3 regions of the Erwinia sp. CGal63 genome follow, and region 3 is predicted to be linked to each of the others. Evidence: predicted binding sites of a transcription regulator. Region 3 holds the regulator's gene; each other region holds the start of a gene.
What was found. Region 3 encodes LexA, which represses DNA repair genes until DNA is damaged. Its sites were predicted from a motif close to TNCTGTATGTACATACAGNA; they were not measured.

Region 1: the regulator LexA is predicted to act here: its motif matches at 1,329-1,348, upstream of uvrB (excinuclease ABC subunit UvrB).
Region 2: the regulator LexA is predicted to act here: its motif matches at 1,248-1,267, upstream of dinB (DNA polymerase IV).

The regions. Positions count from the first base shown of each region.
Region 1 covers NZ_JAKUMN010000001.1:1,883,947-1,886,216, forward strand. Annotated here, with positions in the region: gene uvrB (excinuclease ABC subunit UvrB) at 1-1,251, opposite strand, end outside; gene MKZ79_RS08585 (ABC transporter ATP-binding protein) at 2,150-2,270, shown strand, end outside.
Region 2 covers NZ_JAKUMN010000004.1:262,019-264,288, forward strand. Annotated here, with positions in the region: gene MKZ79_RS14635 (class II glutamine amidotransferase) at 1-335, shown strand, start outside; gene dpaA (peptidoglycan meso-diaminopimelic acid protein amidase) at 306-1,043, opposite strand; gene dinB (DNA polymerase IV) at 1,283-2,270, shown strand, end outside.
Region 3 covers NZ_JAKUMN010000003.1:30,254-32,523, forward strand. Annotated here, with positions in the region: gene plsB (glycerol-3-phosphate 1-O-acyltransferase PlsB) at 1-84, opposite strand, end outside; gene MKZ79_RS11405 (diacylglycerol kinase) at 213-575, shown strand; gene lexA (transcriptional repressor LexA) at 686-1,294, shown strand; gene MKZ79_RS11415 (CsbD family protein) at 1,677-1,886, shown strand; gene zur (zinc uptake transcriptional repressor Zur) at 2,009-2,270, opposite strand, start outside.

The DNA.
Region 1 (2,270 bases), on a different contig from region 3:
GCCGGTTGGACGTACTACCTGATCCACCACTTCGCCGCCCGATTTCTCCAGCTCATATTTGCCGGGCGTGGCTGACACGTAGATAGTTTGCGGCGCCAGCCCTTCGAACTCTTCAAACTTCATCGGACGGTTATCCAGCGCCGACGGCAGGCGGAAGCCATACTCCACCAGCGTCTCTTTACGCGCGCGGTCGCCGCGATACATGCCGCCGATTTGCGGAATGGTGACGTGGGATTCGTCAATCACCAGCAGGCCGTCCGCCGGCAGGTAGTCGAACAGCGTTGGCGGCGCTTCGCCCGGCCCGCGGCCTGAAAGGTAGCGCGAGTAGTTTTCAATGCCCGAGCAGTAGCCCAGCTCGTTCATCATCTCCAGATCGAACTGCGTGCGCTGGGAGATGCGCTGCTCTTCCAGCAGCTTATTGTTGGCCAGCAGCGTCTTACGACGGTCGGCCAGCTCTACTTTGATCTCTTCCATCGCCTGCAGGATACGCTCGCGCGGCGTGACGTAGTGCGTTTTAGGATAGATGGTGTAGCGCGGGATCACCGAGGTGATCTGGCCCGTTAACGGGTCGAATATCGACAGCCGCTCGACCTCTTCGTCAAACAGCTCGACGCGCAGCGCGTAGTCGTCCGATTCCGCCGGGAAGATATCGATAACTTCGCCACGCACGCGGAAGGTGCCGCGCTGGAACGCCTGGTCGTTGCGGGTATATTGCAGCTCCGCCAGCCGCCGCAGGATGGCGCGCTGGTCAATAACCATGCCGCGCGTCAGGTGCAGCATCATTTTCAGATAGGAATCGGGGTCGCCCAGACCGTAAATCGCCGATACCGACGCCACCACGATGACATCGCGACGCTCCAACAGCGCTTTGGTGGCCGACAGGCGCATCTGCTCGATATGTTCGTTAACGGACGCGTCCTTTTCGATAAAGGTGTCCGAACTGGGCACATAGGCTTCCGGCTGGTAATAGTCGTAATAGGAGACGAAGTACTCCACCGCGTTTTCCGGAAAGAATTCCTTCATCTCGCCGTAAAGTTGCGCCGCTAAGGTTTTATTCGGGGCCAGCACCATCGTGGGCCGATTGAGATCGGCAATCACGTTGGCCACGGTGAACGTTTTGCCCGACCCCGTTACGCCGAGCAGCGTCTGGTGCGCCAGTCCATCCTGCAGCCCTTCTTCAAGACGGCGAATGGCTTCTGGCTGGTCGCCGGAAGGCTTAAAGGCGGAATTAAGTTTAAAGACTTTGCTCATTGCATGGCTACCTGGTGATAAAAAGCGCGGACAGGCTGATAATTTTACTCTGCTGTGCCGATTTTGCCAGCAAAAAATACTGGATATATCAACAGTTATTCAGTACAACAGAGTAAGCGCCTGATGAAACCGCCCTGCTTAAGGCCGCCGGATGCTTAAGCGGCGGAAAAGTGGCGCGGTTATCCCCAGCCGGGAGGAAACTTTAACATTTGTCAAGACGCGCTGACAAAATGGCCGCTGCAAAACCGCCGTGGTTCCTTCGCCGCTTGATTTTAAATAACTTATTGATATATAAATAATTCATTGTAAAGACGAGTTTAGCATCAACTCAAGCCTAAGCCGCGCCGGCTCTCGCCTGGCAAAGGTTTTCATTGATTCATACACATGGTTATCCACAAGAATAGTGGATAACTGATTTCAGCGCCCAAGCCGTCTGCTGTGTATAAAATGGATTGGCCTGTGAACGCGTACGCAAAAAAAATTTTTTCCATAAATTTTTCGTTTACCCGTAGCGGTTTCGACTGCTCCCAGGCACAAATCCCCTTGCAGAACCAGTGTTGTTTGCGCTTTTTTTCTGACGCGAAATCGCCCCGCTTTGCCTTATCGGCAGGCGCCTGCACCACCAAAGATAAGTTTTCGGCACCATCAAAGTGCAGCCAGAAATTTACCTGGGTGATTATTAACTTTTTTTGACCAATACCTGGCCCTGTTCCTCTCTGACCGCGCCGTTTTTTATGCGTCGCAAAAAACTGGCCTGTGAATTGCAGTACTCCCTGACCGCCTCACGCTTTCAACATACCAGAGCGAGAAGCACAAGCCGCGAACGTTGCGTCAACGTCGACCGCTGTCGGCCACAACACGAAGGCGCGCTCGAAAACTGTCTGGAGGAGAGGGTCAGATGCTGAGCTTACATGCGATAAATCAGTTTTACGGGCAGGAACATATTTTGTGGGATGTCGATCTGGAGCTGCCGCCAGGCACCTGCACCGGCGTGCTGGGCAGACCGGGAATGGGAAAAA
Region 2 (2,270 bases), on a different contig from region 3:
ATCCGCGCACGCCGGGAAACTGGCCTGCGGTGTTTCGCTATATTGCGGAGCTGGCGGCGGAGCTGCGGGAAAAAGGCGTGTTTAACATGCTGCTGTCGGATGGTCGCTATCTGATGGCGTTCTGCTCGACCAATCTGTTCTGGATTACGCGGCGCGCGCCGTTCGGCAAGGCGACGCTGCTGGATCAGGACGTAGAGATAGATTTTCAGAAGCAGACCACGCCGGATGACGTGGTGACGGTGATCGCCACTCAGCCCTTAACGGGCAATGAAACCTGGCACAAGATTGCGCCAGGCGACTGGGCGTTATTTTGCCTCGGAGAGCGCCAGCGCTGACTGGCTGGTCGACGTGCTGTTCAGTAGCGCACTGTTCAGCACGTATTTGCCGCCGCTGACGCCCATTGAAGGCGGCTGGCGGTTCTTCACAAACTCGGCATAGCCGGGCTGAAGCTGCTGCCAGAAGCTGTAGTAAACCGAATAGCGATGGCGCTGCAGATTGCTGTCCGTCATGCGGAACGGATAGATGCTCACTTCCACACGCGGCTGGCCGTTGCGCAGCGCCGCTTCCACATAGTGGTAAATATCGTCAATATTGGCGTCGGTCATCGCGTAGCAGCCGATAGAGACGCAGCTGCCGTGGATCATCAGGTATTTCCCTTCATAACCCTGCTGGCGATCGTATTCGTTTGGAAACCCGGTGTTGATGGCGCGGTAAAAGCGGCTGTCCGGCTTCAGCTGGGAAAGGCCCACGCTGTAAAACCCTTCCGGACTTTTAAAATCGCCCTGACGACGTTTCGGGCCTAATCCGCCGGAAAAATTACAGATACGGTAGCTGTCGAGCAGCCGATACTCGGTGCCGATTTTGCCGTACAGCTCCAGCGTGCGCTCTTCTTTGAAGATCTGAATATAGACGGGGGTGCCGAGTAACTGCTTTTTTAACTCTTTGCTTACCGGCGCCAGGGGGGCGATCGGTGCGACCGGCGCGCTGGCGAAAACAACGGCTGGCAGAAAAAACATCGCAAACAGCAGTGCGATTTTGCCCATTCTGGTTCCCTTGATAGTAGGGTTGATACGCCGTCCGAAGACGTGGTTGACTCGCTGTTTCGGAAATATCCGTAAAAGCTGCGTCACATTAGCATTGTCTATTTTTTTATCAAGAGAGCCGTGCAGAAAAAACCGAGAAAAGTTGATCCAGGCCGCTGCCGCTGCGCTTTCACAGAGTGTTAACCTGTTGAAAACGCGCTCGCTGGCTGTATACTTATCCAGTGTTGGCGGAGGGGCGAATGCGCAAGATTATACATGTAGATATGGACTGTTTTTACGCAGCGGTAGAGATGCGCGACAATCCCGCTCTGCGTGATATTCCTATTGCCATCGGCGGCAGCCATACGAAGCGTGGCGTAATCAGCACCGCCAACTATCCCGCCAGGAAGTTCGGCGTACACAGCGCGATGGCGACCGCGACGGCGCTGAAGCTCTGCCCGCATCTGAAAGTGATCCCCGGCCGTTTCGACGCCTATAAAGAAGCCAGCGCGCATATTCGGGAAATTTTTTCGCGCTATACCGCGCTGATTGAACCGCTGTCGCTGGATGAAGCCTATCTGGACGTTTCCGACAGCCCGCACTGTCATGGTTCCGCCACGCTGATGGCGAAAGAAATTCGCCAGACCATAGAGCGCGAGCTGGATCTCACCGCTTCGGCGGGCGTGGCGCCGATTAAATTTGTCGCCAAGATCGCTTCCGATTTGAACAAGCCCAACGGCCAGTTTGTGATTACGCCGCAGGAGCTGCCGCAGTTTCTGCTGACGCTGCCGCTGGCGAAAATTCCCGGCGTCGGCAAGGTCACCGCGAAAAAGCTGGAGGAGCTGGGCCTGCATACCTGCGCCGACGTGCAGAAAACGGATCTGGCCGCGTTGCTTAAGCGCTTCGGTAAGTTTGGCCGCGTGCTGTGGGAGCGCTGTAACGGCATTGACGAGCGCGAAGTAGTAACGGATCGCCTGCGCAAATCGCTGGGCGTGGAGCGCACGCTGTCGGCGGATATCCATGAATGGGAAGAGTGTCTGGAAATTATCGACTATCTCTATGCGGAGCTGGAGCGGCGACTAAAAGTCGTCAAACCCGATTTGCATATCGCCAGGCAGGGCGTAAAGCTGAAATTTAACGATTTTCAGCAGACTACCCAGGAGCACGTCTGGCCGGTTTTAAATAAAGAGGATTTTATCAGCGTGGCCAGGAAAACCTGGGAAGAACGACGAGCAGGGCGCGGCGTGC
Region 3 (2,270 bases):
CTCAGCGGGGATCGCCTTACTTTTTACCAGCATTTTTACTGGTAAATTCAATAAGTTGTAATATAAATTACGCCAACCTGACATAGACAACATAAAGCCTCTTGTTAGCAAAGCGCGGCAAGCATACCAGAATCCGTAAACGAGATCTGTGGTGTTGCATAATGTGCGCTACCCTGACATTGACGTTAAACAGAACAAAGGGTTCCCTGATTATGGCAAATAACGCCTCAGGTTTAACACGGATCATTAAAGCAGCAGGGTATTCATGGAAAGGGCTGCGGGCGGCCTGGCAGTTTGAAGCCGCTTTCCGTCAGGAAGTCGTTGCCGCCGTGGTGGCGATAGCAATCGCCTGCTGGCTGGACGTCGCTCCGCTGGCAAGAGTGCTGCTGATAGGCTCCGTAGCCTTGGTGATTATCGTGGAAGTACTGAACAGCGCGATTGAAGCCGTGGTCGACAGGCTGGGCAACGAGTTCCACGAGCTTTCCGGTCGCGCGAAAGATATGGGCTCGGCGGCGGTGCTGCTGGCGATTTTACTGGCGGTCTTCGTCTGGCTGAGCGTGCTGCTTACCCGCTAACCGCCGCGCTGAAATGGCAATAAGTGACGTTTTTTATCCGACTTGAGGTTTTCAACGGCGAAATACCTGTATATACTCACAGTCGACTGTATAAACAACCAGGGGGCGGGATGAAAGCATTAACGGCAAGGCAGCAGCAGGTCTACGACCTGATACGCCAGCATATCAACCAGACCGGCATGCCGCCGACGCGGGCAGAGATCGCCACGCAGCTCGGCTTCCGTTCCCCGAATGCGGCTGAAGAACACCTGAAGGCGCTGGCGCGCAAAGGCGTTATCGAGATCGTCTCCGGCGCATCGCGCGGTATCCGCCTGATGATGGAAGACGAAGACGGGCTGCCGCTGATTGGCCGCGTAGCGGCGGGCGAGCCGCTGCTGGCGGAACAGCATATTGAAGGCCACTACCAGGTCGATCCGGATCTTTTTAAACCGGGCGCCGACTTCCTGCTGCGCGTCAGCGGTATGTCGATGAAAGACATCGGCATTATGGATGGCGATCTGCTGGCCGTACACAAGACCCAGGACGTGCGTAACGGCCAGGTCGTGGTGGCGCGCATCGATGACGAAGTCACGGTAAAACGCCTGAAAAAGCAGGGCAACATTGTGCATCTGCTGCCGGAAAACAGTGAATTCAAGCCGATCGTGGTCGATCTGCGCCAGCAGACCTTCTCTATCGAAGGCCTGGCCGTTGGCGTCATCCGCAACGGTAGCTGGCTGTAAAAGCACGCTTCTGCCTCTGCGCCGTCGTTAAGGCGGCGCATTCGTTACTTCCTCTCTTTATATCGCGCAATGCAGTCTGATAATCGTTCGATGCATAGCCTGCGAACGATGGCTTTTTAATCACCGCTTTTTCCGGTTATCTCCGCTTTCCCTTTTGTTGCGCTTTTGTTTTTTCTCGTTACGCATTGATTATCCTTATTTTTTCTACTTCTCTGCCGTGCCGCTTCGCTTTTTTTGCAAAATCAGGCCGTCTCGCCGTGCAAACCCGCTATCTTCTACTACAATTATCTGTACGTTACGCACTTAGGCAGCGTTTTATGTTGCTGTCAGTAGTTTTGCAGTAACGATAAGCTGTTATCACCTAAGGTTAAGGAGAAACAAGATGAATAAAGACGAAGCCGGCGGTAACTGGAAACAGTTGAAGGGTAAAGTAAAAGAGAAGTGGGGCAAGCTGACCGATGACGACATGACTGTCGTAGAAGGTAAACGCGATCAGCTGGTCGGTAAAATTCAGGAGCGTTACGGTTACACCAAAGACCAGGCTGAGAAAGAGCTGGGCGACTGGGAAACCACTAACAAGCATCGCTTCTGATAAAATAACGTGCACAGGGGCAGCAAGCCCGTAAGACGTTACAGCAAGGGCAGCGCTTTCGGCGCTGCCCTTGTTCTTTTATAGCGGCGGCGCCGCTTAAGTTTCTCTGAAGCTTATGCTTTTTAACGACCGCGCTTTTTACTGCCGAGCGTATGATCGTGCTGGCACTCATCCTGATGCTGGCAGGCTTCCACTTCCACACAGCTGCCGCACAGGCCATGCGCTTCAATCACGCTATTGGTCAGCGCGAAACCGGTAGCTTGCGCCAGCGACTGCAAAATAGCTTCGACGCCTTCCGCATGTTGTTCCGCCACCGCGCCGCAGCGATCGCAAATCAGCATGGCCGAGGTATGCGAAGGCTCTTCAAAGTGATGACAGACAACG